One region of the Brevibacterium sp. FAM 27836 genome, then DNA from elsewhere that is predicted to be linked to it. Evidence: riboswitches for the same ligand, from Rfam matches in the RefSeq annotation. Region 1 holds a riboswitch; each other region holds the start of a gene.
The links. A riboswitch is a leader RNA that binds a small molecule or an ion and turns the genes downstream of it on or off. The one in region 1 is predicted to bind thiamine pyrophosphate.

Region 1 (9,556 bases):
CTTCACGATCGACGCTGTGATCAAGAGGTACCTGGCCCAGGAGTCTCCGAGGATCTGCGCCAGACGCTGGGTGGGCCCGGCCGGGTAGACAAGGCCGAGCTTCGCGGCGGTCACACCGAAGATCGACCCGGGGGCGGCGATGCGGATGTCGCAGGCGGCAGCGATCTCGGTGCCTCCGCCCACGCAGTTTCCTTCGATCGCCGCGATCGTCGGAGTCCGCGAATTCGCTACGGCCGCCTCGGCGGAGGAGTTGAGCTCCCAGAAGTCGGCCAGCGGAACATCGAGGTCGGCGATGTCCGAACCGGCGGAGAAATGCCCGCCGGCACCGGTGATGATCAGCGCACCGATCGAGTCATCGGCGTCGACGGAGGCGATGATCTCCGGCAGCGCCCGCCACATCGCACGCGAGATCGCGTTGCGTTTCTTCCTCCGATCGATGACGAGGGTTCCGACCCCACCGGTGACGGTGAAGTCGAAACCCTCGAGATCGACCGGACGGTACAGACCGTCAGGTCCCATAATGCTGTTCTGCCTTTCGGACCTCTCAGCCCCGGTTGTCCGGGACCTCACGCTGGTCCTCACCGTCGTAAGCACTCAGGGGACGGATGAGGGCGTTGTTCGCCTGCTGCTCGAAGATGTGAGCGGTCCATCCGGTGATGCGGGCCATCACGAAGATCGGAGTGAACTGCTCGGTGTCGAAGCCCATCAGGTGGTAGGCCGGGCCCGAAGGGTAGTCGAGGTTGGGGTAGATTCCCTTGCGCTCGACGAAGTCCTCTTCGAAGGCGTTGTACAGATCGAGCAGATCCTTGGCGCCCTTGGCCTCGACCATGTCCTCGAAGGCCTTGCGCATGGTGGGAACGCGCGAATCGCCGTTCTTGTACACGCGGTGGCCGAAGCCCATGATCTTCGCCTTCTTGGCCAGCGCCTCGTCGATCCAGGCCGAAGCCCTGTCGGCGGTGCCGACCTCTTCGAGCATCGCCATGACCGCTTCGTTCGCGCCGCCGTGCAGGGGGCCCTTGAGCGCACCGACGGCACCAGCGACGGCCGAATAGAGGTCGGACGTCGTCGAGGTGATCACGCGGCTGGTGAACGTCGAAGCGTTGAACGAGTGCTCGGCGTAGAGGATCATCGACACGTCGAAGCAGCGCACGACCTCTTCGGTGGGAACCTCGTCGAAGACCATCTTGAAGAAGTTCGCGGCATAGCCGAGATCCCTGCTCGGAGCGACGGGATCGAGACCGTGACGGCGACGGTGGTCGATGGCCACGATCGTCGGCAGCTGCGCGTAGAGGCGCTCGGCCTTGGCCAGGTTCGCCTCTTCGCCCTCGACATCGGCTTCGGGGTCGACGGCGCCGAGGTAGGCCACGGCCGTCTGCACGACGTGCATCGGGTGGCAGTCCTTCGGCAGGTCGAGAATGAGCTGGATGAGCTTGTCGTCGATGGCACGCTGGGCGCGCTCACGCTCTTGGAATTCCTCCAGCTGAGCCTCGGTGGGCAGTTCGCCGTTCCAGATGAGGTAGGCGACGTCCTCGAAGCTGCGCTTGGCGGCGAGCTCCTGGACGGGGTAGCCGCGGTAGGTCAGCGAGTTCGTTTCCTGGACTACTTTCGAAACGGCCGTGGTGTCGACGACGACGCCGGCAAGGCCCTTCTTGATTTCTTCGGTCACTGGTGACCCTCCTGTGAGAAGTTGAATACTGCGGCGTCAAAATCGTTGTACGCAGCGTAGTCGATCGTGTCGTACAGGTCCGCACGGGTCTGCATGCCCTCGAGCAGGTCCACCTGAGTGCCCTTGTCCCGAATGGTCTCCAGGCCCGTCTTGATCGCACCCATGGCGATGCGCAGAGTCGTGACCGGGTAGATCACGAGCTTGACTCCCGCATTCGCCAGCTGCTCTGTTGTGAACAGTTCGCTCTTTCCGAATTCCGTCATGTTCGCCAGGATCGGCACATCGACGGCCGACGCGAAGGTCTCGAACTCGCCGAGGTCGCGCATCGCTTCGGGGAAGATCATGTCCGCTCCCGCATCGACGTAGGCCTTGGCCCGGTCGATGGCGGCGTCGAGACCTTCTCCGGCGCGAGAGTCCGTGCGGGCGCAGATGACGAAGTTCTCATCGCGACGGCCCTTGACCGCCGCTTTGATCCGCTTGGACATCTCGGCCGCGGTCACGACCTCCTTGCCGTCGAGGTGGCCGCAGCGTTTCGGATTGACCTGGTCTTCGAGGTGCATGCCCGAGATCCCTGCGTCCTCGAACTCCTGGACGGTGCGGGCCACGTTCATGGCTTCGCCCCATCCGGTGTCGGCGTCGATGAACGTCGGCAGGTTCGTCACTCGCGCGATGTTGCGTCCGTGGTCGGCCACCTCGGTGAGCGTGGTCAGCCCGATATCGGGCAGACCCATGGCCGCGGAGAATGCACCGCCGGAGATGTAGACGCCTTCGAAACCGGTCTGCTCGATGATCTGAGCGTTGATCGGGTTGATGGCGCCGGGGAACTGGACGATCTTGTCGCCGGCGAGGAGTTCGCGGAACTCAGCGCGACGCTCGGCCGGGGTTGCCTGTGCGCCGAGCATCAGAAGATGCCCTTCGATCCGCTGTGCTCGAGTCCGTCGACGACGAAGCTGAGTTCGCCCACACCCGAGGCATCGAGGTTCTCGAGGTTCTCAGCGAGGTCGAGGAACCGGGCCTGCTCCGCATCGGAGATGACGCCCTCGGCGAGGGTCTTGAACTTCTCGATGTAGTTCGCCCGGGCGAAGGGACGCGCACCGAATGGGTGGGCATCGGCCACGGCGATCTCGTCGGTCAGTGTCGATCCGTCGTCGAACTCGATCTCCACGCGGCCGCCGAAGGCCTTCTCGTTCGGGTCGGTCGAGTGGTAGCGACGGGTCCACTCCGGGTCCTCGGTGGTTTCGATCTTGTGCCACAGCTCGACGGTGTCGGGACGACCGGCGCGCTCGGGAGCGTAGGAGTGCTCGTGGTGCCAGCCCTGGTCCTGCATGGCCACGGCGAAGATGTACATGATCGAGTGGTCGAGGGTCTCGCGGCTGGCCTTGGGATCCATCTTCTGCGGATCGTTCGCGCCGGTGCCGATGACGTAATGGGTGTGGTGCGAGGTGTGGATGACGACGCGCTTGATCTTCGTCAGATCCTCGATCTGTCCGCCGAGCTTGCGCGCAAGGTCGATGAGCGCCTGCGCCTGGTACTCGGCCGAGTGCTCCTTGGTGTAGGTGTCGAGGATCGCACGCTTCGCTTCGCCCTGGCCCGGCAGCGGGACGGTGTAGCGGGCCTCGGGGCCGGAGAGGATCCAGGCGATGAAGCCGTCTTCGCCTTCGTAGATCGGGTTCGGTGCCCCTTCACCGCGCATCGCACGGTCGACGGCCTCGACGGCCATCTTCCCGGCGAAGGCGGGAGCATGAGCCTTCCAGGACGAGATCTCGCCCTTGCGCGACTGACGGGTCGCGGTGGTCACGTGCAGCGCCTGCTGGACGGCCTGGAAGGTGACCTCGGTGGGCAGGCCGAGCAGCGCGCCGATGCCGGCCGCCGCGGAGGGACCGAGGTGGGCGACGTGGTCGATCTTGTGCTCGTGCAGGCACATGCCCTTGACCAGGTCGACCTGGATCTCGTAGCCGGTGGCGATGCCGTTGATGAGGTCCTTGCCGCCGATGCCCTTGTGCTGCGCGACCGCGAGGATTGCCGGGATGTTGTCGCCGGGGTGCGAGTATTCGGCAGCGAGGAACGTGTCGTGGAAGTCGAGTTCACGCACGGCCACACCATTGGCCCAAGCGGCCCATTCCGGAGAGAAGCGGTCGGTCACGGGCAGACCGAAGATGTTGGCACCCGGGTTGAACGGATGAGCCTGCGCCTGCTCACGAGCGTGCGTCGGAGCGGAGCGGCGCACCGAGGCGGCTGCCACGGCGGCGTTGTCGATGATGCGGTTGATGACCATCTCGGTGACGTCTGCGTCGACCGGCGTCGAGTCGGATGCGACTTCGGCGATCTTCCAAGCGAGCTGATCTTCGCGAGCCAGGTTCTCTGAGCTCTTATGAGTGCGGACTTCATGATTGATCATGGATACCCCTTCATAGTCCTTGACCGGAACTGGTCGTCAGGTGCTGACCCCACTGTAGGTCACGGCACTCGGCAGATCTCTGCCGGTCGGAGATTTATCTCGACATCAAGATATTTTACCCGATGTGTGCGCTGGTTCACCAACAGGGTCCGATGCCTCTTCTGCACCGACCCCCGATATGGGACGATTGCCTCATGACCCGCACTGCATTGGACTTCGATGAGAACTGGTTCGACGATGCGGAGTTCGCCCGCCTGCGCAGACGGATCCCCATCCCCTACGTCAACGCGATCCCCGTGCGAGTCGGCGAGGCCGGCAACGTCGAACGCATCGGACTGCTGCTGCGCAGCCTCGAGGACGGAACCCTGGGCCGCGAGGTCGTGGGCGGGCGCATCCGCTTCCACGAATCGATCCGCTCCGCGCTCATGCGGCACGCCGAGAACGACCTCGGCCCGATGGCGCTGCCGGTCATCCCGCCGTCGATCTCCCCGTTCCACATCGCCGAATACTTCCCGACCGAAGGCTCCGGCCTCCTCCACGACCCCCGGCAGCACGCGATCTCGATGTGCTTCGTCCTCGAGGTCCGCGGCGAGTGCACTCCACGAGCCGATGCCCTCAGTCTCGACTGGCTGACCCCCGAGGAGACCCTGCGCCCCGATATCACCAGCGAGCTCTGCCACGGTCAGGATTTCATCCTCAAGGCCGCGCTCACCCATCTGGGCTTCCCGGTCTGAGACTGCGGTTCTCACAGACACCATTTTCTACATTCCGTAGAATAACCTTGGTAGACTGGTGGCGACGCAGACGATACCGCTGGTCGGGGCCGTCGTCGGCGTCTGGGTTGGCCAGGCCCCGAGGGAGAGGTTCGAGATGTCTGCCCAGTCCCCAATGCCCGAGTCCCACACCCCCGAAACACGTCCGGCTGATGCCCGGCCGTCCGAGTCCGGTCTCAACCGGGAATTCGGCGTCCTCGTCGGCTTCGACGGCTCCGAACTCGCCGGTCTCGCGGTCCGCTGCGGCGCGCTGGAAGCCGAACGACGCAAGACCACGTTGACCGTCGTGACCGCATATCCGCTGCCGACGATGATCTACCCGAACATGGCGTCGATTCCCAGCGAGCCCGAGGACGCGATAGCGAAGCAGGATGCGGAGAAGATCCTCGCCGAGGCGGTCGAACTCCTCCGCGATCATCCCGGAGAGAAGAGCTTCCGCACCGTGCCCGGCGATGCGGCCGGCTCGCTCATCGCGCTGAGCACCGATGCCGAGGTCATCATCCTCGGCGCGCGGGGCCGAGGCGGCTTCATGGGCCGCGTCCTCGGCTCGGTGTCCACCGCCGTGCCGGCTCACGCGCACTGTCCGACGATCGTCGTCCCCCACCATGCCGCGAACGCCGAGGCGGACGGACCGGTGGTCGTGGCCGTCGACGGTTCGGACACCGGCCGGGTCGCCATGGTCACCGCGGCCGCCGAAGCCGCCCTGCGCCGAACAGCACTCGAAGTTGTCGCGGTGCTTCCGGCGGGAGAGGAATGGCTCTACTGGTACCCCGAGCTCGAGCTCAGCTCCGAAGTCACGGGACGGCGGCAGAAGCAGATCGCTGCCGGACTGGAGGAAGAGATCGCGCAGCTGTCCGAGCAGTTCCCGGATCTCGAGGTGTCCTCCTCGGTGCCGGTCGGTGACCCCACGCAGACGCTCGTCGAGATCAGCGCCAGAGCGCAGCTGACGGTGATGGGCACGCGCGGACGAGGACGGTTCCGCAGCGTCCTGCTCGGCTCCGTCTCACGCGGAGTCCTCAATCATGCCGAGGGCACGGTGATGGTCGTCCCGAGCTGACAGCAACGGCACCTGACAGCGCAGCGGCACCTGAGGGTCCGCGGACCGGACAGCTCCGTGCCGGAGCCCGCTCTCCCCTGTTGTACAGTGGTGGCTACGACAGGGGAGCGCCGTCAGGGGCGCTGAGAGTGCAGAAGAAGCTGCAGACCCTCGAACCTGATGCGGCTAGGACCGCCGAAGGAAGTCGAGACTCTTCACCCCTCCTTGTATGAGGAGGCACAATGCCGAAAACCACCACACCGAAAACCACCTCCGCCGCGGCGACCGCACACACCAGGGCTCCGAAATCGAAGCAGTGGCGGGTCGTGGACTATGTCACCACCGCCGTGCTCGGCATCGCCGTCGGGCTCGTGTTCTGGGTGTTGGCGCTGAGCTGGAAGGTCATCGAACTCGCCTTCCAGGCCTTCCCGCCCTCGATCGGGCTCATCGCCGGCCTGTGGGTCCTCGCCGGCCCCTTGGCCGCTGCGATCATCCGCAAGCCCGGAGCCGCGCTCCTGTGCGAACTCATCGCCGCCATCGTCGAAGCGGTCCTCGGCTCACACTTCGGAGCCACCGTGCTGCTGTCCGGGTTCGTTCAGGGCCTCGGTGCCGAACTCGTCTTCGCCGCCTTCGGCTACAGGCGGTTCACGCTCTGGATCACCGCGCTGTCAGGGGTCGTGGCCGCGGCGTTCATGGCCGTGAGCGAGAACATCATGTACAACGCCGAATGGCAGTTCGGCTATCAGGCGATCTACGCGGTGTGCGCCATCGTCTCCGGCCTCGTCCTCTCCGGCATCGGCGCCTGGTACGCGTATCGGGCGATCGCAGCCACCGGGGCGCTGAGCTCGTTCGCCTCCGGTCGCCTGCGCTGATGGCACTGCCGATCACGGCACGCGGATACTCGTGGACGCATGCCGATCGCGATACACCGGCTGTCGGGCCCCTCAACATCGACATCGCCGCGGGTGAGAAGGTCCTCCTCCTCGGCCCCTCGGGGGCCGGCAAGTCGACTCTGCTCCATGCCATCGCCGGCGTCCTGCCCGAGGAGTCCGGCGAATCCAGCGGTGAGCTCCTCGTCGGCGGCGAGGCTCCGAATCCTCGCCGAGGCGGCACCGGACTGGTCCTGCAGGACCCCGATTCGCAGGTGATCTTCTCTCGCATCGGCGACGATGTCGCCTTCGGGATGGAGAACCTCGGTCTGCCCGCCGAGACCATCGAAGCTCGGATTCCCTCGTCTCTGCGTGCCATGGGACTCGACCTGCCCGCCGAGCATCCGAGTGCGGCACTGTCCGGCGGGCAGAAGCAGCGTCTGGCTCTGGCCGGCATCCATGCGATGTCGCCGGAGGTCATCGTCCTCGACGAGCCGACGGCCAATATCGATCCGTCTTCCGCGCCCGGCGTCCGTGATGCCGTCCTTGCCGTGCAGGCCGAGACTCAGGCGACCATGCTCGTCGTCGAACACCGCGTGGGGCTGTGGCTCGATCACGTCGATCGGGTGATCGTGCTCGGCCGGCAGGGAATCCTCGCCCAGGGCGCTCCGAGTCGGGTCTTCGATCATCCGAATCTCTCAAGCGTCCTCATCGACTGCGGCATCTGGGTGCCCGAGGACCCCTCACTATCCCGCGATGACCGTACCCGGTCGCTGAGCGGATCCGTCCGGACCGATGGTGAGCCCGAACGGTCACGGGTTCTGTCCGACCGGGCGGACGACCGCCTCGGCGAGGTGCTGCTGCGCACGGAGGAACTCAGCGTTGCGCGACCGCGGATGCGCGCGCCCGCGGTCGCCGGCCTCGATCTGAGTCTGCGCGCCGGGCAGGCGCTCGGCCTCGTCGGCCCGAACGGGGCCGGGAAATCGACGACAGCACTGACCATGGCCGGGCTCATTCCCGAATTCGCCGGTGCGGTCCACGCCGAGGCAGATCTGCGTGACGGACTCAGACGCACCCGCCCCTTCGCCTGGCCTTCTGCTCAGTTGGCCCCGCGCATCGGGATGGTCTTCCAGGAACCCGCGCATCAGTTCCTCGCTTCCAGCGTCGCCGGCGAACTCGAACTCGGTCCGCGACTGGCCGGCTGGTCGAGTGCCGAGATCACGACACGAGTGGATGACCTGCTCGTGTCACTCGGTCTGGCCGAACTCTCGCAGGCGCACCCGCAGAGCCTGTCCGGAGGAGAGAAGCGGCGCCTGTCGGTGGCGGCCATGATGGCACCTCGACCGCGAGTCCTCATCGTCGACGAGCCGACCTTCGGTCAGGATGCGCTGACGTGGGCGGGACTGGTCGAGATGTTCCTCGATGCTCTCGCGCACGGATCTGCGGTCGTGGCGGTCAGTCACGATCAGGCGTTCCTCGAGGCGATCGGGGCCGATCTCCTCGATCTCGGCGACCACGGTGGTGGGGCCACGACTCTGTCCGCCGACGTCCAGGTCAGGGCCGGTGATCGCGGTGAGTGAACGACTCGTGCGGGTGCGCTCCTCCCCCACCGAGGCGGCCGTTCCGGATCCGGGCCAGCTCATTCCCGTCATGCGCAACACCCTCGTGGTTCGGTGCAACCCGCTGACGAAGATCGGGGTGGCGCTCATCCTCATGGTCGGGGCTCTGCTGAGCATCGACCTGGTCTCGGCCGGAGTCGTCTTCGTCTTCTGCCTTCTTGCCCTTCCGGCCACGGGTCTCGACCTGTCGGCGGCGGCGAAGAGACTGTGGTTCCTGCCTGCCGGCGCCCTGCTCGCGGCCTGGGGTACCGCCTTGCTGGCGGAGAAGACCGGACCCGTCGTCGTCGACTTCGGACCGATCCTATTCACCACCGGATCGCTGTCCGCGGCCGCCGCGATCTTCCTCCGGGCTCTGGCCCTGGCGATTCCGCTCATCGTGCTCGCCTCGACGATCGATCCGCGCGACCTGTCCGATGCGCTCATCCAACATCTGCGCCTGCCCGAGGTGGTCGTGGTCTCTGTACTTGCCGCCTCGCGGCTCCTCGGACTCCTGATCAGCGAATGGCAGGTGCTGTCGATGGCGCGGCGAGCCAGGGGTGTGGCCGGAGGTTCGCTGCTGCGGAGGACTCACAGCCTCTTCAGCGGGGTGTTCGTCCTGCTCGTAGTCTCGATTCGTCGCGCCACCACACTGGCGATGGCGATGGAGGGCCGTGCGTTCGGTCGTCCCGGCCGGACGTGGCGCAGGCGCTCACACTTCGGGGTCCGGGATCTCGTGGTCGTGCTCATCAGCCTGGCCGTCTGTGCACTGGCGATCGTCGCCGCGCACCTGCTGGGGACCTGGAATCCGATCATCGGCTGAAGCTGAGCCGAAGCGCTTCAGTCCCGGGCCGACGGGCCTGCGAGCCGGCTGAGGAAGTCCTTGCCGAAGGCCCGCCATTCTTCGAGAGCGTCCGGGCTCGGCAGCTTCGAGGTGGTGAGGACGACGAGAGTCTTGTCGTCGCTCTTCGCCTCGGCGGCGACTTCGACCTTGATCCCGCCGTCGAGGTCCGCTCGCCAGAAGGAGCGCTTCGCGGTCTCGGAGGTGCGGGGTTCTCCCTCGAGGGCCGCTCCGTTGAGAGTGCCGTCGACGAAGGAGGCGAACTTCGCGATGAGGTCGCTGCGCTGACCGGAAATCGTGCGGGAGACAGCCACGTCGAAGGTGCCGTCGGCACGCTGCCCCGGCACCCGCCGACCGATCTCCTGCTCGTAGGCGACG
Region 2 (9,556 bases), 1.9 Mb from region 1:
TGGCGAATCTCGCGGTGAGGCTCCGGGCGATCTTGTGCCCGGCCTCGGCCTCGTTGGTGTCGTAGCCGTCGAAGAACGGCACCCACGACGGTGGAGTCTCTTCCGGTGTGGGCACGTAGGGTACGTGGTCGATCAGCTCGGGTGCTCCGCTGACGGGCGCAGTGCCAGTGAGGAAGATGTTGAGTTGTTGGGCGCTATCGGCGGCTCGTGGCAAAGGCGAGTGGTACACGGCGTCGATGGGAAGATGCGCCAATCGCTGACCCAGCAGGCGGGCCTGTTCGTGCCCGGTGTCAGTGAGGTTGCCGAACGCGTCGGCGTCACCGTGCCGGGCAATGTAGAGATACCTGGTTGCCATGAGTGGGTCGGGAGCATCATGACGATGCTCCCGCTCTCCTTTCAGTCGGGGGTAGGGTTTGGGGTCAAAGAACGGTCACAGTTCCGGCTGTCCCGTCAAGCGTGATTCGGTCACCGTTCTCGATATGGGCAGTGGCGCCGTCGATGCCGAGCACGGCAGGGATGCCGTACTCGCGGGCGACGATCGCGGCGTGCGAGAGCGCGCCGCCGGTCTCGGTGACGACCCCGGCGGCGACAGTGAACAGCGGCGTCCAAGCGGGACCGGTGTACGGGCAGATCACGATGTCACCCGCGCGGACAGTCGGGAAGTCCGAAGGCCCGCGCACGACACGAGCCGCCGCGGTGACGGTTCCGTGAGCACCCGGAGTGCCGCTCAGCACCCCGGCCTGATCGGACGAATCATGAACCTTGCGGGCCGGAAGCGCGGCGGTGATCGGACGTGCTTGAAGAATCCAGACAGTGCCGTCAGCAACCGCCCATTCAACGTCTTGCGGCCCGCCAAGCGCAGTCGCGATCCAGCCCAGGTCGGCCAAGGCTGTGACCGTGGCGTCGTCCAGGGTGCGCGCGGATTGCCGGTCGGGGGCGACGGCACTGGTCGCGACACCGCCGTGCTCGTGATCCAGGTCGACACGGGTCTGCTTGCTTCCCGCCGAGAAGCCGACGATCCCGTCCGGGGTGACCTCGTAGGCGTCGGGGGCGACGGTACCGCCCACGACTGGCAGACCCAGCCCCCAAGACGCTTCGATCCGCGTCGGCTCATCGGCGTGCTGAGGGGTGAACATGACTCCTGAGACATCGGCCTCGATGACCGGCTGCACGAGCACTGACATGCCCGAAGCCTGCGGCGACGTGTCACCTGAGCGAGTCCAGTAGTCGCCCACTCGCGTGGCGCGGGCCGAAGCCCAGCAGGTCGCGACCGCCTGGCACACATCGTCTGCGCCGCGCACGCCGAGGACGGTCTCGTACTGGCCCGCGGCCGACGCCTCTGCGCTGTCCTCGTCCGTCGCCGATGACCTCACGGCCACCACAGGGTCGCCCATCCGCGCCAGTTCACGGGCAACCGCATCGCGCAACGAGCGCCCGACCTCGATGCCGGTCCGCTGGATGCCGCTCGGCACGACGAACCCATCGGGTACCGGCAGCCCCGCGCGCAGCAGCACTCCGAGCGTCGCCGCTTTCCCGCCCGTGTCCGTCCGGCTCGCCTCGGAGAGCGTTGTGAGCATCACACCACCAATCAATGAAGTATTGACAACAGTGTGTTGATCGTAGCAGGATGGGTGGCATGGAACGCAAGCACGACCTCGAACGACCCGGCCCCGCCGACCATGCGCAGGCCGAGCGTGAGCGCAACGCCCAAGGCATGCTTCTCGACAAAGGTGCAGACCAGTTGGAGCCGCGGCCGTGGCGACCTGAACCGGCTCCGCCGTCAGCGGTCGAGCTGACGCAGTACGCCCTGTGGCGTTCATCCGAACTGACCCCGGATGAACTCCTGGGAGCGCTCTCGTTGCTCCCGGCCGCTCGCGCCGAGGTTGAGAGCGTGGAGATCGGTCTGCTCTTCGCAGCTCGCAACGAGGGGCTGACCTGGGCGCAGATCGCCGAGGCGATGGGCTTCCGCTCGCCACAGGCGTGCCAGCAGTACGTCAACCGCCTTAGCGCCCGGCAGGACAAGCGAATATGACCCATCATTCCGCGGCATCACTACTCGTGCTGCACGCCGTGCGGCTCGTGGGGTTCGCCGACAGCGAAGCGGTTGCCGAGCGTGCAGGAACGAGCCACGCCGACGCGCTGCGCCAGTTGAGCGTCGCGGAACATGCGGGGTGGGTGCAGCACGTCGCGTTCGCCGACCTCGATGGGTGGTCGCTCACCGACTTTGGCAAGGCGGAGAACGAGCGCCAACTCGCGGCAGAGCGCGTGAGCGCCGACCCCGATGGCGTAGTTGCGTCCACCTACCGGGTCTTCCTCCCGCTCAACGCTCGCTTGTTGCGAGCGGTCACCGACTGGCAGATCAAACCGACCGAAACGCATCAGTTCGCGCCCAATGATCATTTCGATCGCGCATGGGATGGGCGGGTTCTCGAAGAACTGACGGCCCTCGGAACGGAACTTGCTCCTTTGATCGAGAATCTATCTGCCGTTCTCGCAAGGTTCGACGGCTACGTCGCGCGGTACGAGTTGGCGTTACGCAGGGCCATGAGCGGGGAACTTGACTGGATCGACAAGACCGACATCGACTCCTGCCACCGCGTCTGGTTCCAACTCCACGAAGACCTCGTCGCAACCCTCTGTATCGACCGACGAAATGAAGCATAGGCACCGCGACATGAACGCGATCGAGACATGGGAAACCGGTAACGGCGTGGTTGAGTTTCCCGATGGCCGCCGGGTTCGAGGGCGTGGCCTACTCGCGCCGCTTCCCAACGGACTCGATCCTCAGTTCGGGTTCTATCTCCTGGGACGCGCCCCGCGTATCGATCTCTGGCCACACCGCTGGGTTCTATGGCAGGACTTCTCCCTCCCGACCTCCACGGCTGACGCCGTCGCAGCACTCCATGAGGCGTACGAACGAGCCGCAATCGAACGGGTCGAGATCGCCTGCGACGGCGGCATAGGCCGAACGGGAACGGCCTTAGCCGCGCTCGCCATCATCGGTGGGGTACCCGCCAATGCCGCCGTGGCCTGGGTAAGAAAGAACTACCATCCGCAAGCGGTGGAAACCCCGGAACAACGACGCTGGATCGGCAACGTCTCCTCGCAATTGAGAACATAATCACTACTCATTTCTGCTTTCATCATGGCGACAGCAAAGGCGAACGACCCCGATTAACATAATGCGATCGATACTGAACCGTCTATACACAGAGAAAGACACCCCGTAGTCCTGCAAAAGTACGAGCGTCCTGATTGGCCTGATTCTGCGCTGCTCAGCCTACTCGGATGCGGACTTACCGCTTCCAGGAGGCGGCTTGAGCGAGGTCGAGCCGAGTCCGTGCCAGTAGCTGTTCCCTGATCCCGGTCAGGGTGGTCAGGTAGCGTGAGGTGATGGTCGGACCCGAGCCGTTGCGTGAACAGGGGGCGTGGTGGCAGCGCCCTCTGAGGTGGGTGAGTCGTTTCCGCCAGGATCCTGGCACGGCGAACCTGCGCACGTATGCGTCGCTGGTCGAGGGCATCGTCTCCCAGCGCGCGTCGCTGCGTTGCTTCACTGACGACGATCTTCTGAGACGTTCGGCTGGGTCCGTGTCGATCAGTTTGGACGATGATGACGAGCTGGCGCGCTTTCTCGGCGTGGCGAGTGAGGTGGCGCGGCGTCGGCTGGGGTTGGAGCCGTTCGAGGTGCAGCTGCTCGCCGCCGTGAGCATGCTACGCGGCCGGGTAGTCGATATGGCCACGGGCGAGGGCAAGACGCTGGTCGGGTTCCTCGTGTCCGCCGGTCTCGCCGCGGCCGGCCGGCGCGTGCACGTGCTTTCGGCAAACGACTACCTGGCGGGCCGAGACGCCGATGCCGGAGAACCGTTGTTCTCCGCGTTCGGCCTAACCTGCGCTGCGGTCGTCGACGGAATGGGTCAGCCGGATCGCTCCGAAGCGTACCGGGCTGACGTCGTGTACGCGACGGTGCACCAGATCGGGTTCGATCTGCTGCGCGACCGCCAGCGCCTCCCCGAGGCACGGCGGCTGGTGCCGGGATTGGACGCCGCGGTGGTCGATGAGATCGACGCCGTGCTGCTCGATGACGCGATGGTGCCGCTGGTGATCGCCGGCGACGCCGACCCGCAACCAGAAGAAGCATCTTTGGCGCAGGTCATCGCGGAACTGACCGAGGAGGAGCACTATCAGGTCGAGGGCGACCGGCGCAGCGTCGCGTTCACCGAGGCAGGTATCGCTCGTGTCGAATCGGCGCTCGGCATCGATGACCTATATGCGCAGGAGCATGTCGAACTGTTGACGGCGGCGCATGTCGCACTGCACGCGCACGCGCTGGTCGAACGCGACGTGCATTACCTCGTCACCGATGGACGGGTGCAGCTGGTCAACGATGCCCGTGGCCGGGTCGCGGATCGTCAGCGTTGGCCGGACGGTCTCCACGCCGCCATCGAGCGCAAAGAGGGACTGGAGGTGACCGGGCAAGCTGAGATCCTCGACCAGGTGCTCGTGGAGACAGTCGCCCGCGGCTATCGGACCCTCACCGGGATGAGCGGCACCGCCCTCGAAGCGGCCGAGCGCCTCGCCGAAGACCTCGACATCAAGACCGGGGTCATCCCCACCCACCGCCCCTGCATCCGCGAGGACGCCGCAGACCGGCTGTTCGCCACCGTCGAGCAACGCGACACCGCCGCAGCCGACGCCGTGCGTGCAGCCCATGATGCGGGACAGCCGGTGCTCATCGGTACCGGCAGCGTGGCCGATTCTGAGCGCTTCGCCCGATTGCTCGCCGAGCTGGGTGTCGAAGCGCGGGTACTCAACGCGAAGAACGACGCTGCCGAGGCTGAAATCATCGCCCGCGCCGGCGAGCACGGTGCGGTCACCGTGTCCACACAGATGGCCGGCCGAGGCGTCGACATCCAACTCGGTCCAGGAGCTGCCGAGACCGGCGGCCTGCTCGTCATCGGGCTCGGACGATACGACTCGGCCCGCCTCGACCGGCAACTGCGCGGCAGGTCGGGCAGGCAAGGCGACCCCGGCAGGTCCGTGTTCTACACCAGCCTCGAAGACGACGTGGTGACCGAACAGCTCCGCATCAGCGACCAGCCCCGCTCCATCGCCCCAGACGGGCTCATCGGCGACCGGAAGTTCGCGCGTCTCTACGAGCACTCGCAGCGCGTCGCCGAGGGCAAATTGCTGCAGCTGCACCGCACCACCCGCAGCTACCACACCATGACCGACCAGCATCGACAGGCGATCCTGGATACCCGCGAACGCCTCCTCACCGAACCCGACGCGCTCGATGACTACCTCCAGCAGGTCTTCACGGATGCTCCCGGCCGGGCGGGCGCATGGGCGGCGCAACGTCGCCGCCTCGCCACGGAAGTCGTGCTTTACCAGCTCGACCGCGCCTGGACCGATCACCTGAACCACCTCGCCGCCGTCCGCGAGGGCATCCACCTGCGAGTTCTGGGTAGGCAGAACCCGCTGGACGAGTTCAATCGAATCGCCGGCGACTCGTTCCGCAGCCTCGGCCCCGACGCCCTCGCAGCAGTCCGGCGGGTTCTCGACAACGCACCCGACGACGCCACAACCCTCGGCGATCTCGGCCTGCGCCGCCCGTCATCGACCTGGACGTACATGGTCACCGACAACCCATTCGGCTCCGAAGCAGACCGCGTGGTCGCCTACCTCGGAAACTTCATCAGGGGCGGCAGACCACCGTCGATCACGTACACCTGACCGCCAGCCCCAACCACCGTCCGCTACTCCGCCAGCGAAGCTTGGCGCGCTCACCGACGCGATCGATGACGACCGCTCTCTCTCGACACCGTTGACGCGGTATTACACCGAGGAAGGAACCCCGTGGGCCTGCAAAAGTAACACGGTCCTGATCGGTGCTTTCTGTTCACAACCTTACCGACAGCCTGAGCTAAGACTTGTTGTCTCGCCCGGCGGCATGGCGGGCGACCTTAGCGCGGTTGCCGCATCGTTGCATGGAACACCAGAGGCGCTGCTGCGAGCGTGACCGATCGATAAAACGTATTCCGCACCTCTGGTGCGAACACACCTTGATCCGTGACTGTTCTCCTTGGGCAATAATCGAGATTGCATCTGCCGCGAGCACTCCAAACACGTTCTCTATCGATGCCATTTTGGTTATGACCAACTCAGGGTCTGATTCGTCAATCTCCTGACGCGGAGCCGCAGCAGCCCATCGGTTGACCAGCAAAATGTGCCGCGAATGCAGCGCTGTTTGAGGGACAAGCAAGGCATCAATACTCTCACGCAGATCAAGGCAGTCGCTCAGATCCTGGTCCGTGATGGAGGTCTCGACGCCGAACCCAGATTCAGGTGGAACGAGCCGGGCTTGCCCTGCCCACACCCTCAGTGTTTCCGGGGAGGTCAGTGTCTCGCGGGGCGTCGTAGCCCGGTCTCGCAGTGTGTTGACGAAATCGAGCGCCACTGATCCGCCGTAGAACAGCCAAGGCTCGAAACGCTGTGATGCAGTCACAGACCTCATTCTATGAGCTAACCCTTTTATGCGGTTAGTATCGAATTGTGATTGATGTTCTGAGCTTGCCTTCGATTCGCCTGCACTACACGCTGTCAGGGAACACTGACCCGAATGCTCCGACGGTCGTGCTCCTGCATGGCTGGCCGCAAACCTCAGCCTGCTGGGATCAGCTCACCCCGCTCCTGCCAGACGCCTATCGGGTCATCGCCCCCGATCTGCGCAGCTACGGGCTCAGCGACAAGCCCCAGGGCGGGTACTCCAAACGTCGCATGGCTGCCGACATCGTGGAACTTCTCGACGCACTCGACGTCGAACGTTCCCATGTGGTCGGCCACGACCGTGGGGCACGAGTAGCGCACAGGTTCGCGCTCGACCAGGCTGACCGGATCAGGACGCTCGCGGTCTTGGATGTCGTGCCCACGCATGCGATGTTCCAATCCGATACCGCGACGGCGGCCGGATTTTTCCACTGGCTCTTCCATATGCAGCACGACCTCCCCGAGGCAATGACATCTGGTCGGGAAGAAGAGTATCTTCGCTATTTATTCCATCGATGGACACTGCGGCGCGACCGTCTCGAACCGATGATCGGTCACTACATCGAGTCCTTCAAGCAACCGGGCGCAATGCATGCGGGATTCGAGGACTACCGAGCGACCTGGGAAGACCTCGATCACGATGAACACGACCATCAGGTGGGGTACCGGGTCACCGTTCCCACGTTGGCCCTTTGGGGAGATCACGGGCTCGCGGCCCAAGCTCCAGTGCTGAGTAAGTGGAGAGACTACGTCGAAGAAACCCGAGATAGCACGTCTCTCCTTGAAGGTGGCATCATCGAGAACTGCGGGCATTTCGTACCGGAAGAACGCCCTGAATCTCTCGCTATGCGACTGCGAGACTTCTGGGATCGTCACGAAACGATCAACTGACAGAACCCGCATTGTGTCGCACTGCATCTACCAGGAACCCCGTGCGGTTCCAAAAGTAGTTGTCCTCTTTCCGTCGTTCGGTATCATTCAAACGTATTGAGATAGTTCAAGAGCTTTGCGCGAGCCGGAAGGCAGTCTCGGCAACTTCGCGCACATCAAGACTGAGTGCAAGGTCTCCGTGTTCGAGGTCTTCGATTGAAAACCAGCGTGCTTCCAGCGCGTCATCAGCTGCCACGGGTACCCCGGTTCGCCAGTCGCACCGCACCGCGACGAGGACGAAGTGCTGGAGGAGGGTGCCGGAGTCGTCGTGATGGAAGGCATCGACAGCGGTGAACACCTCGCGTGCCTCACCGTGCACGCCGGTTTCCTCATGCAACTCGCGTAGGGCGGCTTGCTGAATTGTTTCGCCGGTTTCGATTTTCCCCCCAGGGAAGCCCCACCGCCCGACATCTGGCGGGTTCGCGCGACGCACCAGCAGCACGTCGCCGCCACGGATGACTGCTGCGATCGTCGCGACGATCGGACGGGACGGAGAGGTGGAAGCACTCACTTGGACATTCCTTCGCTAGTTCGAACTAGAGCAGGTTCGACGGGTGTGATCTCAGCCGCAGATCCCGTGCAGCACCCCGTGTCACGTCACACCAGTCTACCGAGGATTTGTGCTGCTCATCGGTCGCTGGCTCTTTGCGAGGGAACGTTTATCCGAGGTCTTGCGTTCACTCCCGCCGCTTTTTTCGTGTACTGACGGAGGTGCGGGTTCCGTGCAGCAGGAGTGGAGGGCGCCGATGCCGCCGGCCGATCTCACCCGGAGCCCCTCAGAGGCTGGTAGTCCTCAGCGTCTCCGTGCTCCTGCCGACCGCATGGTTTTGTACCAGGATGGGGCCGTGGTCGGCTGCCCGTGTTGGTATTTGATCTTTCTATATGGTCCCTGACACCGTGGGCTGCACCGATCTGGTTCAGTGTCGGCGAATCACCGTCGACAGCCCCCGCCAGGATCTGCCGTGCTCCTGACCATCGGCGGCCCTAGCGTTCCACGGGAGTGCTCCCAGTTGTGGCCGAATGCGTTAGGGTAGTGGGCAGTGACACGGGGTGCCGCACCCAGCGGCTGAGATCACACCCGTCGAACCTGATCCAGTTCGTACTGGCGAAGGGAATGTCCGGATGACTTCAGCGCGTTCGAGATACCGATCCAGGTGTCCGCTTTCGGCGTGCCGTCATGGTGATCGACTTTCTTTCGCAGTGGAAGAAAGCGAGAGTTCATGTCTGTCTCATCATCCGCGGTTCTGCTCGGTGAGCTGAGGGCGCAGACCCCGTTGGTGCAGTGCATCACTAACTCGGTGGTCACGAACTTCACCGCGAACACCTTGCTGGCCATCGGCGCGGCACCGGCGATGGTCGACATCGTCGGCGAGGCCGGACCGTTCGCCCGTGTCGCCGGGGGCCTGTTGGTGAATCTGGGAACGCCGATCCCGGAGCAGCGTGCGGCGTCCGAGGAAGCGGTCGCCGTGGCGAACGATGCGGGCACGCCGTGGGTGCTCGATCCGGTCGCGATCGGGTCGCTGCCCATCCGGACAGCTCTCGCCGAGAAGCTCGCCGCCCAGCACCCGTTCGCGATCCGGGGCAACGCCTCCGAGATCCTCGCGCTCGCGGGGGCCGGAACGGGTGGCAAGGGCGTCGAAAGTGCGGATGAGACCGAGGCGGCCGCACCGATCGCGATGCGGTTGGCGAGAGACCTGCGCACAGTCGTGGCGGTGTCTGGGCCGGTGGATCTGGTCACCGACGGTGAGCGCATCCTCCGGGTTTCAAACGGCGATCTGCCGCTGACGAAGATCACCGGCGGTGGGTGCGCGCTGGGTGCGCTGATCGCGGCATTCGCTGCCATCCGTGGTGAGTTCTCACCGGTCGAGGCGGTGGCTGCTGCGCATGTCGTGTACGGGATCGCCGCTGAGCGGGCCGCTGCAGAGACGGCGGGGCCCGGGTCGTTCGCTGCCCGTCTGCTCGACGCGCTGTACGCGATCAGCGCAGCGGAGGTGAGCGCGTCGGAGCAGGTGCGCGCCGAGACGGCGCCGGGCGGTGGGGCGTGAACCTCGGCATCTACCTGGTGACCGATCGTGCGCTC
Region 3 (9,556 bases), 1.9 Mb from region 1:
ATGCCCTATTAGCAACTTTGCGATCAAGAATTATGATGCGTTTTGCTCGGGTATTGACTCCTTCGATCAGAGAGTTCGTGCAGACAAGCGTGTCAAGATCACCGTCTTCGAATCCCTGTACCATCTTTTGTGCGCGCCAACGAGGAAGGCGTCCATGATGCACACCCACACCACGTCGCAGCGCTCTTGAGACAATCCAATCCGGATGGTAGTTCTCTTCGATCCACTCGGCTACTTCCGGTAAGCCCCGACTAACGGTCGCGCCACTTGACCGCTGTTCGATCAGCGCTTCCAAAGCCTTTCGCGTCTTTGCTGGGCTTTGGCAATATACCAACGTGGGGTCACAGGACGAACCAATCAATTCGGCTACTATCGCGAGGCGTTCTTCGTCGTTTGAAGCCTTGATTTTTCTGGTGTCAGCAGCAACGGTGGAGAAATCAGTTCTGATGAAAGAAGCACGAAGGTTAGAAGGGAGGACTGATGCGAGGCCATCCACGACTGGACCCGCAAAGTAAAACTGGGCGCCAGTCTTAGCGAGTCGCAAGAATGCCTGATTCAACATTGATGCGCGTTGTTCTAGAGTGCCTTCGCTCTCCTCCGCGAGCTTGTAGAACTCGTCAATGAAGAACAAATCAACCGCAGGGAGTTGAGGAACCGCGAGCAACCGCTCCTGTGTCATGACCAGGATGTTGCGTTCACTCAACTCCTGGTTCGGGTGGGTGACAATCTTGTACTCACGAAATTGGGAGAGGCGTCGGCGGGTCTCATCCAGAAGTGCGATGGTAGGAACCACGAGTACCAGGTTCTTGTACCTGCCAGTTTGAACTAGTGCATCTATAACCACGCTCTTTCCAAAGCTGGTTGGCGCCGAGAGAATTACATTCTCTCCTTCAACCAGGCGGTGAAATACTTGAGACTGAATGCGGTGGAAGACGGTCTCAGAGGCTGGGTTGGGTCGGTTCATTTCCATGATGACCGCATCCCGAAGAGAGTCATGGTCTGCACCTTGAACGGCATAGGGGTACAGTCCGTGCATCATTGCTAGACTTCGAAGGATTTCGCCCTCGGGTCCCGTCCTACTGATTTTCTCAAGCGCTCGAATTACAAGATCCGTGCTTTCAGATCCGATGCCATTAATTGAAGTGAAAGCAGCAATATCGGATAGGATCTCAAACTCGTCGTCAACCTCACCGCGTAGCAGAGATGTCAGTTCTGCGTGAGAGCCTGCCATGCTTTCAACCTCCCATCGAAAGCGGACGTGAGTTCGGCCTTGGTGTCCATTGGGAAGAAAAACACGTGTGCCCTGATCTGACGAGGAAGTGTCCAGTTCTCGTACCTGTCTCGCAGACTCTTCCAGTTGTTCATGACCTCGGTTCGTAGATCAGCGAGGTACTCCTCAGTGCTCTCCTTGTGCCTGCCCGCAGCTTCGCTGTCATAGGAAATGAAGATAGGAACTACGACACTCTTGAATGTTCTGTCCAACGAGGTCTTTCGAGACAACAGCGCGGTGATCATGTCCCGGTGAGGATAGTCGTCAGGAATCTTGTCGGTTATGGCGGCAAATTCGTACCGCAGGTAGTCGCGACTGAGATGTAGCTTCAGCTCATCATATATTGCGCTGGCTGCACCGTAGCTGTCCTTATAGAGCTTCGATTCGCCAAGCCAGAGTTCTAGTTCCCCGGAGGCTCCTGTATCGACAATGTGGGCACAGTCGAAACCTTTGACAGTGTCGTTGGCAGCGTCTTTGAAGTAGATCCGGGATATAAGTCGCGAACTTCCATAGAACTTGCGCAGAATCATGTGAAGGAGGAGTTCACCAATTTCTCCTCTTCTCTCAAAGTCGATGGTGGCGTAAACACGACTGAGAGCCTTCCCGAGCAGTGCTGTGCCAGTAGCGTGGTTGTACCCTTCCAGTTCTTGCGTAGGAAGAATCCAATCGGCTGCCCAATTGATCAGGTCGACGCTGAGGTCATCGGAGCGCCATGTTCCATCTTCGAAACCGGCGCAAAACGTTGCAGATGGTAAGAGACTGTCGGTGTGATCTACGACGAGTTCAAGGATCGTCTCAGGAACTGGGAGCTTCGTAGCCATTGCCGACAGTTACCTCCGTGGATAGCTGAAGACGCTCAACGGAGGTGCCCATGAGGTCGAAGTTGCTGTCATAGCTACGCGTGCCGCAGCCATGCGGTTGAGTCACATCCTATCCTCTTCGGCTGTAGCCAAGAGGTCCTCTGGCGTGAGTGTCACCAGATGTCACAGGGATCGTTCTTGCCTCCTGACGCTGACAGAACGTTGGGCGACAGAGTCTCCGGTCTGAGGAGTATCCGCAGCTACCCGACGTATGGCTGCCGCTGCGCGGGCGCGGTCAATCTTCTGCGCCGCGCTCTGGGGTGCCGGGCCGAGTGGGGTGTCGTCGCTGATTTGGTAGCGGTCGCGGTAGGCCGCGATGGTCCGGGCGTCACGTCGCCAGCGTGCCTGTTCGCGGTCACCGGACGGCGGGTCACCGAGCGGCTGGGTCCACGGTTCGCCGGTCTGGCGGGCGGTGTCGAGGATCGCGTCGGCGCGGGTCTCGATCAGCTCTCGTCGCTCGGTCAAGGCCTGGAGCATGTCTGCCGCGATCGGGCCCTGCACGTGCGGGATGAGGCCGGCGATCAGCCGCGGGGTCTTCCTCGTGCGCCCCGACCCGGCCGGCTGGGCGGTGGCGCGTGCGAGACGGTAGTGCATGACCTTGGCGATGTCCTCGGCGTCATCGAAGCCGCGAGCAGCCACCAGGCGCGGGAAGAGTGTATCGACGTCGTGGTGGTTGGCCTCGGCGCGGCGCAGCTCGGCAGTCAGCGCTCCGAACGCGACCGAGCCCAGCGTGGCGTCGGCCTGCTCTTCGGTCAGGCCTGAGTCGCGGATGAGGGCGGCCCAGCGGTCGTGTTGGGCGGCTGCGGCGATGGTTTCGTACTCGGCGGCGAGCTGAGCGATCGAGCCCCACTGGTCCTGCTCGGCGGTGATCGTCTCGTGCGCGGAGAGCTCGGCTCCCGAGTGCTGCAGCACTCCGTAGAGGACCGAGCGGCCGGTGGCTTCCTCGTTGTCCGAGGGGTGCGGTGCGGCGTGGTCGTCGGGGCGGTCGAGGACGACGTAGGCGTGGTTGGACTCGCGGCCGCGGGTCATCGCGACGTAGACGTTCTCACGGGTCGAGGACGGCTCGACCAGCACATGTGCGGCATCGACCGTGATGCCCTGCGCCCTATGCGCAGTGACGGCGTATCCCAGATCCACGTGCTCGGCCACGTAGTCGGCCGGCAGCACGATCGACCCGAACCTTCGGCCGGGCTTGCGGATCGTGATCGACCCATCATCGCGCACGTCAGTGACCTGCCACCGTTCGCCGTTGCGCACCCACCCCCGGCCTGTGCCGGTGCGCAGGCGCCGGTCGTTGCGGCGGGTGATGATCGTGTCCCCGACCCCTGCGGACGTGCGCTCGGCCAGCGCGACCTCTCTGGTGGGGCGGATCGTGCCGTCCAGGATCAGGTCGGCACGGGCCCTCGCGTTCAGCGCGGTCACGTCATCGCGGGTCTCGGCGATCAGCACCGACGCCCGTCCGGCGTCGCGGTCGGCACGCCAGGCGGTGTAGGCGGCGTCGATCATGTCCTCGGCGTCACCATCGCTGATGCGGCCGTGACCTGCGTAGGTGTCGATCACGCGGGTGCGGCCGTGGCGCAGATCGAGGGAGGCGGTCTTCTCCCATTCGTGGACGAAGCGGTGCACGTCCACGAGCTCGGGAGCGTCGTCGCGGTCGGCCACGAGCATCCCGAAACTCCCGCCCGCATCGACCGACTGGAGCTGCCCGTAGTCGCCGACCAGCAGCACCTTCGCACCCGCGCCGGCCGCCAGGGCGGTGATGCGATCCAGCGACAGGGTGCCGGCAAGGGAAGCCTCGTCGATGATGACGAGCTGACCTTCCTCGAACGTGGTGCCCTGGGTCAGATGGTTCTGCCACCATTTCGCCGTGTTCTCGGTCGCGATCCCGAGATCCTCACCGAGAACTTGCGCGGCCACCGCCGACGGCGCAAGCCCGACCACCGAGCCCTTCCCGTGCTGCTTCTCCCATGCCTGGCGCAGCGCTGCCATGGCGGTGGTCTTCCCGGCACCGGCCGGGCCGACCAACACGTCGAGAACCCGGCCGGAGACTGCGATCTGGGTGAGCGCTGCCGCTTGGTCGTCGCCGAGCAGGTGCCCTTCCCGGTCGGGCTTCGCGGTGATCTTCTCGACCGTCTCGACCTCGACCATCGGGCCGGTCAGGGTGCGGGAGCGTTCCAGGAGACGGTCTTCGGCCTTCAGCAGCACCGTGGAGGAGAACACGGTCGAGTGGCGGCGCCGGAACACGCTGGTGCCGTCTGGGCGGCGGAAAGCGGCCGGGCTGGTAGCGAGCTCGGGCGGCGTCAGCCGCAGTGAGGCCTGCTCGGCGGCATCGGCGATCATCCCCACGGTGGCCTCCCGGTCGCTCGCGGTCGCGAACCGCCATTCTATCGACTGTCGGCTTGCCTCGGCGTGGAGGTTCCATCGCCGCCAGGTCGAGCGCTTCTCGCCCACAACCTCGACCACCGAGGCGCCGAGCTTGGCGATCACCTCTAACGGCACATCATCAGTCCGCAACGGCCGCACCTGCTGCGCCGTGGCGAGGAGACCACCGGCCCAGCCGGTCGCGTCCTCACCCAGTAGACGGCCGGCCCGCTCGCGCCAGCCGCTCGTCAGGTCGGCCAGGGAGTGGACCTGCTTCTCGGGGCGGGTGGCGAGGGTGGCCTGGGCGCGCAGGCGCACGATCGTCCGCGCCGAGGGCCGGCGACCGTGCTCGGCGGTGTAGGCGGCGATGAGCCGGTCGGCCTCGGCATCGATATCGCGGGCGCGGGAGGAGAACTCCTCGATCAGCTCCTCGCTGACCCCGGTGATCTCCCACGCCGGGTTACGGTCCCGGCCCCGATCCCGCGCCTCCCACTCCACGCCGAGCGTGCCGGTGAGGCGGTCGGCCAGAACCGCGTTGTAATGCTCCGAGAGCGCGACCACCGCCGCATGCATGGGCCGCCCGTCCAGCGACCGCCAGCGTCCGTCCAACGCGGTCTGGACCTTGTTGGAGATCACGACGTGGGTGTGCAGCTGCGGGTCCCCGGAGCGGCTGTCGTAGTGATCGAAGGCCGTGGCGATCAGGCCGGTCACGTCGACCTGGGCGACCGCGCCATCGGCGGCGGTGTAGCCGGTGCGGGTCGCGGCGACCTCGCGCTCCATGAAGTCCACGACCTCGGCGACCGCGTCGTGATGCGCCTGAGCGATCAGGGCCTGCGTGCCGGCGTCGGCCACGCCCCACAGCACCGAAACGGACTTCGGCACCGAAAACGTGTAGTCGAAGCCCGCAACCGAACGGCGGTTGCCCCGCTCGATCTCCTCGGCCTCGATCTGGCTGATCTGCTCGGCACGCTCACCCATCCCCAGGCCAGGGTCGAGGTCCGCGACGCGCTGCTCGATCCGTTCCGCGACCGAGACGTACCGTGGGAAGGCCCGCCCGAGCGGGTCGCCGCTGACGGGGTCGCGGCCCATGCCGATCAGCAACTGCAACTGCGACTCTGAGACCTCATCGCCGTGAACGATCTGCCCGTCGCCGAGGCCGTGCAGAGCCGACCCCATCCAAGTGCCCGGTGGTGTTCCCTCCTCCGTGTAGTACCTGGTCAGCGGGGTCGAGAGGGAGCGATCGCCGTCGGCGGCAGCGATCGTGCGAAGCAGGTACTTGTACCCGTCACCCGCACTCATCACCCGCATCGAGACCGTCATGCAGATCAGGTGAACCGCGCAGTCACCATGCAGAACGGTGACAATGTCCGAGCGGCGTGCGTTACTCTGCGTAGCACCTCGTCAACGTAACGGTATTGACAGCCGTCGGTCACGGCGTTCGCACGTCTGAGCGGAGTAGTTCCGCGCCGCGTTCGCCCCTCGACGATGATTTTTGGCTATGGTGGATGTGTAGACACGGGGTGCCCGACGCGGGCTGAGATCACACCCGGGAACCTGATCGAGTTCGGACTCGCGGAGGGATGTCGATGAACGACGTTATGCAGGCACACTTGCGGGTGCTGGCGCGCACTCCCGTTTCCAGGCTCGACACGAGCGAGAGATGGAGACGGGACTTTGATTCCGAACGTATTGACCATCGCGGGCACTGACCCCACCGGGGGCGCGGGGATCCAAGCCGATCTGAAGGCTTTCTCCGCGCAGGGCGCTTACGGGATGAGCGTGATCACGGCCGTCGTTGCTCAGAATACACAGGGTGTGCAGGGCTTCGTCGCTCTGGAGCCGGGATTCGTTGCGGATCAGATCGCCGCGGTGTTCGAGGACGTGCGCGTAGACGCAGTGAAGATCGGGATGGTCGCCAACGCCGCTATCGCCGAGGCGATCGCCGAGAGTCTGGACCGCTACACGAAGTGCCCGGTGGTGCTCGACCCAGTGATGGTCGCCAAGAGCGGAGATCATCTCCTCGAGCAGGACGCCGTCGACACGATCCGCGAGCGACTGGTGCCGCGATCCACCGTGATCACCCCGAACCTCCCCGAGGCCTCGGTCCTGCTCGGACGCGACACCGAGATCGGCGACCTCGCAGGGATGCGGGCGGCGCTGGATGAGCTGCGTGGCCTCGGAGCCGGCTGGGTGCTGCTGAAGGGCGGTCACCTCGGCAGCGGCGAGAGCATCGACATCCTCACCGGTGCCGAGACCATCGAGCTGACCGCACCGCGCATCGACACCGTGAACAATCACGGCACCGGCTGCACCCTGTCGGCCGCGCTCGCCGCCCTCCTCCCGGGCCAGGCCGTGCCCGTGGCGGTGCAACACGCAAAGGAGTACCTCACCGAGGCGCTTCTCCGCGCCGGAGACCTGGAGGTCGGCTCCGGTCACGGCCCCGTCCACCACTTCCACGCCCTCTGGGGCGACGCACTTGACCGAGGAGGAGAACGATGACCGAGAGATTCACCGACGCGCTGCGCGATCAGAACCGAGACACCTGGGAGCGGGCGGTCTCGCACCGCTTCGTGCGCGAACTGTTCGACGGCAGCATCGACGACGCCGTGATGGCTGGCTACCTCGTGCAGGACTATCGCTTCCTCGACGGCTTCCTGGTACTGCTCGGCTCTGCGGTCGCGAGCGCCGACGCGCTCGAGCCGCGGCTGAGGCTGGCCCGCTTCATCGGCGAAGTCGCGGGCGACGAGAGCACCTACTTCCTGCGCGCCTTCGACGCGCTCGGCGTGACCGAAGAGCAGCGTGAGCTGATCCCCGACACGGAGGCGACCACCGCGTTCACGGCGCTGTTCCGCGAGGCGGCCGAGACCCGCGAGTACGCGGTGATTCTTGCGGTGCTGCTCGTCACTGAATGGCTGTACCTCGACTGGGCCACGAACGCGCCTGAAGCGCTGCCGGAGAGCTTCGTGCATGCCGACTGGATCACGCTCCACGACTACCCCGGGTTCCACGACCTCGTCGCCTTCCTCCGCGCCGAGCTCGACCGGGTCGGCCCCGCGCAGCAGGCGCTTGCCGAGGACTTCTTCGCGCGGGCCGTCGCGATCGAGCTGGAGTTCTTCGACGCCAGCTATACCCACCCGTTGGAAGGAGTAGCCCGATGACCCTCTTCGCAGACCTGAAGACCGCGATCGGCCCCGAGTGGCGGACCTACACCGAGCACGAGTTCGTACAGAAGCTCAGCGAGGGCACCCTGCCGCTGCCCGTGTTCCAGGACTACCTGGTGCAGGATTACCTGTTTCTCGTGCAGTTCGCCCGCGCGAACGCGTTGGCCGCGTACAAGAGTCGCAGCCTCGCCGACATCACAGACGCGAGCGGAGCGCTGCGCGCGATCCTGCACGAGACCGAGCTGCACTGTCGCCTCACCGCGAGGTGGGGCATCCCGGAAGACGAGCTCGATGCGGCGCCTGAGAAGCAGGCGACGGTCGCCTACACCCGCTACGTGCTGGACACCGGCATGTCGGGCGACCTGCTGGACCTGCACGTCGCACTCTCCCCTTGCACGATCGGTTACGGCGAGATCGGCGTCGCTCTCGATCCGGCGCGCCGGGCCCGCGAGGGTCACCCGTACGCGGAGTGGATCGCCGAGTACGCCGGTCCCGAGTTCCAGGGAGCCGCAACGGCTGCGATCCAACGCCTTGACGCGTTGACCGGCGGCGAGGTCACCGAACAGCGGTTCGAGGCGCTTGTGCAGGTGTTCCGCGCCGCCACCCGGCTGGAGGCCGATTTCTGGCAGCAGGCACTCGACTCCGCCGCCTGATCAGCTGCTCAGGGCTTCGAGCAGTGTGCGTTCGAGCCGCGCGAACTCGGGGTGAGCGATGGTCTCGATGCCACGCGGCCTGGGAAGTGCGACATCGATCACCATGCGCACGGAGGCTGGGCGTGGGGTGAGTACGACGACGCGGTCGGAGAGCAGGATCGCCTCGCGAACGTCGTGTGTGATGAGCAGGGCGGTCCAGTCGTGCTCGATCCAGACCTGCTGCAGCCAGGCCTGCAGCTCCTGCTTGGTGAGCGCATCGAGCGCACCGAAGGGTTCGTCGAGCAGCAGGGTCTGCTGTTGCTGCACCACGGTGCGCAGCAGCGCCGCGCGCTGCCGCATCCCGCCGGACAGTTCGAACGGCAGAGCATCCTCGAACCCCGAGAGGCCGAAGCGAGGGAACCACTCGCGTACCTGTTGCTGAGCAGCACGGCGCTTGATCCCTTGCACTTCGAGGCCGAGTGCGGCGTTCTCGGCGATGCTGCGCCAGGGAAAGAGGAGATCCTTCTGGGGCATGTAGGCGGCGTGGTTGCAGGATCCAGCCGCTTCTCGTCCGTCGACTCGGATGCTACCCGAAGTGGCCTGGTCGAGGCCGGCGATGATGTTGAACAGGGTGCTCTTGCCGCACCCGGACGGCCCGATGATCGAGACGAGCTCGCCTGGTGACACGTGGAGCGAGACGGCGTCGAGCACACGACGGGTCTGACCGCGTCGCAGTTGGAACTCGCGGGTGATCTCGTCGAGTTCGAGGCGGGGCGCGGTTTCAGCGCTCATTCGCCGCCCTCCTTTCCTTCAGGTGCCAGGGGATGACGAGCCGTTCGATGAGGTAGGTGGAGAGGTAGAGGGTGATGCTGACGAGTGCCGTGACGGCGACTGCGGCGAGCACGAGGTCGGTGCGGAACGCGTTCTTCTGCACGCTCATGTAGATTCCAAGCCCTTCTTTCGCGCCGACGTATTCGGCGAAGATCGCCCCGATCACCGCGTAGGTGATCCCGATTCTGAGCGAGGTGAAGAACAATGGGAGTGCCGAGGGGAGCCTGACGAGCAAGAACTCGCGGATCCTCCCCGCCCCCATGCTGCGCAGCAGTGCGGAGGCTTCCCGGTCTGTGTGTGCGAAGCCTTCGACGAGGCCGATCGTGATCGGGAAGAAGGTGACGAGGGCGACCACGAGGATCTTCGGTAGCAGCCCGAATCCGAACCAGATGATCATGAGCGGCGCGATCGCGATGACAGGGATGGTCTGCGAGGCGACCA

Region 2: it holds a riboswitch for thiamine pyrophosphate, as region 1 does, so the genes downstream of both, ACSE4D_RS13625 (NUDIX hydrolase) here and ACSE4D_RS03655 (ECF transporter S component) in region 1, are expected to answer to the same signal.
Region 3: it holds a riboswitch for thiamine pyrophosphate, as region 1 does, so the genes downstream of both, thiD (bifunctional hydroxymethylpyrimidine kinase/phosphomethylpyrimidine kinase) here and ACSE4D_RS03655 (ECF transporter S component) in region 1, are expected to answer to the same signal.

The regions. Positions count from the first base shown of each region.
Region 1 is NZ_CP195711.1:763,681-773,236, forward strand. It holds gene ACSE4D_RS03625 (enoyl-CoA hydratase/isomerase family protein) at 1-519, opposite strand, end outside; gene ACSE4D_RS03630 (bifunctional 2-methylcitrate synthase/citrate synthase) at 545-1,666, opposite strand; gene prpB (methylisocitrate lyase) at 1,663-2,568, opposite strand; gene ACSE4D_RS03640 (MmgE/PrpD family protein) at 2,568-4,064, opposite strand; gene ACSE4D_RS03645 (DUF4916 domain-containing protein) at 4,259-4,798, shown strand; gene ACSE4D_RS03650 (universal stress protein) at 4,935-5,894, shown strand; TPP riboswitch at 5,986-6,094, shown strand; gene ACSE4D_RS03655 (ECF transporter S component) at 6,116-6,745, shown strand; gene ACSE4D_RS03660 (ABC transporter ATP-binding protein) at 6,745-8,322, shown strand; gene ACSE4D_RS03665 (energy-coupling factor transporter transmembrane component T family protein) at 8,315-9,160, shown strand; gene ACSE4D_RS03670 (hypothetical protein) at 9,178-9,556, opposite strand, start outside.
Region 2 is NZ_CP195711.1:3,037,816-3,047,371, forward strand. It holds gene ACSE4D_RS13585 (histidine phosphatase family protein) at 1-355, opposite strand, end outside; gene ACSE4D_RS13590 (PEP/pyruvate-binding domain-containing protein) at 420-1,577, opposite strand; gene ACSE4D_RS13595 (DNA-binding protein) at 1,637-2,032, shown strand; gene ACSE4D_RS13600 (transcriptional regulator) at 2,029-2,664, shown strand; gene ACSE4D_RS13605 (protein-tyrosine phosphatase family protein) at 2,675-3,121, shown strand; gene secA2 (accessory Sec system translocase SecA2) at 3,394-5,733, shown strand; gene ACSE4D_RS13615 (CGNR zinc finger domain-containing protein) at 5,924-6,505, opposite strand; gene ACSE4D_RS13620 (alpha/beta fold hydrolase) at 6,553-7,437, shown strand; gene ACSE4D_RS13625 (NUDIX hydrolase) at 7,544-7,987, opposite strand; TPP riboswitch at 7,978-8,076, opposite strand; TPP riboswitch at 8,513-8,608, shown strand; gene thiM (hydroxyethylthiazole kinase) at 8,697-9,521, shown strand; gene thiE (thiamine phosphate synthase) at 9,518-9,556, shown strand, end outside.
Region 3 is NZ_CP195711.1:3,049,359-3,058,914, reverse strand. It holds gene ACSE4D_RS13680 (DEAD/DEAH box helicase) at 1-1,231, opposite strand, end outside; gene ACSE4D_RS13675 (HamA C-terminal domain-containing protein) at 1,207-2,091, opposite strand; gene mobF (MobF family relaxase) at 2,254-5,811, opposite strand; TPP riboswitch at 5,998-6,089, shown strand; gene thiD (bifunctional hydroxymethylpyrimidine kinase/phosphomethylpyrimidine kinase) at 6,166-6,990, shown strand; gene ACSE4D_RS13660 (TenA family protein) at 6,987-7,649, shown strand; gene tenA (thiaminase II) at 7,646-8,305, shown strand; gene ACSE4D_RS13650 (ABC transporter ATP-binding protein) at 8,306-9,076, opposite strand; gene ACSE4D_RS13645 (ABC transporter permease) at 9,066-9,556, opposite strand, start outside.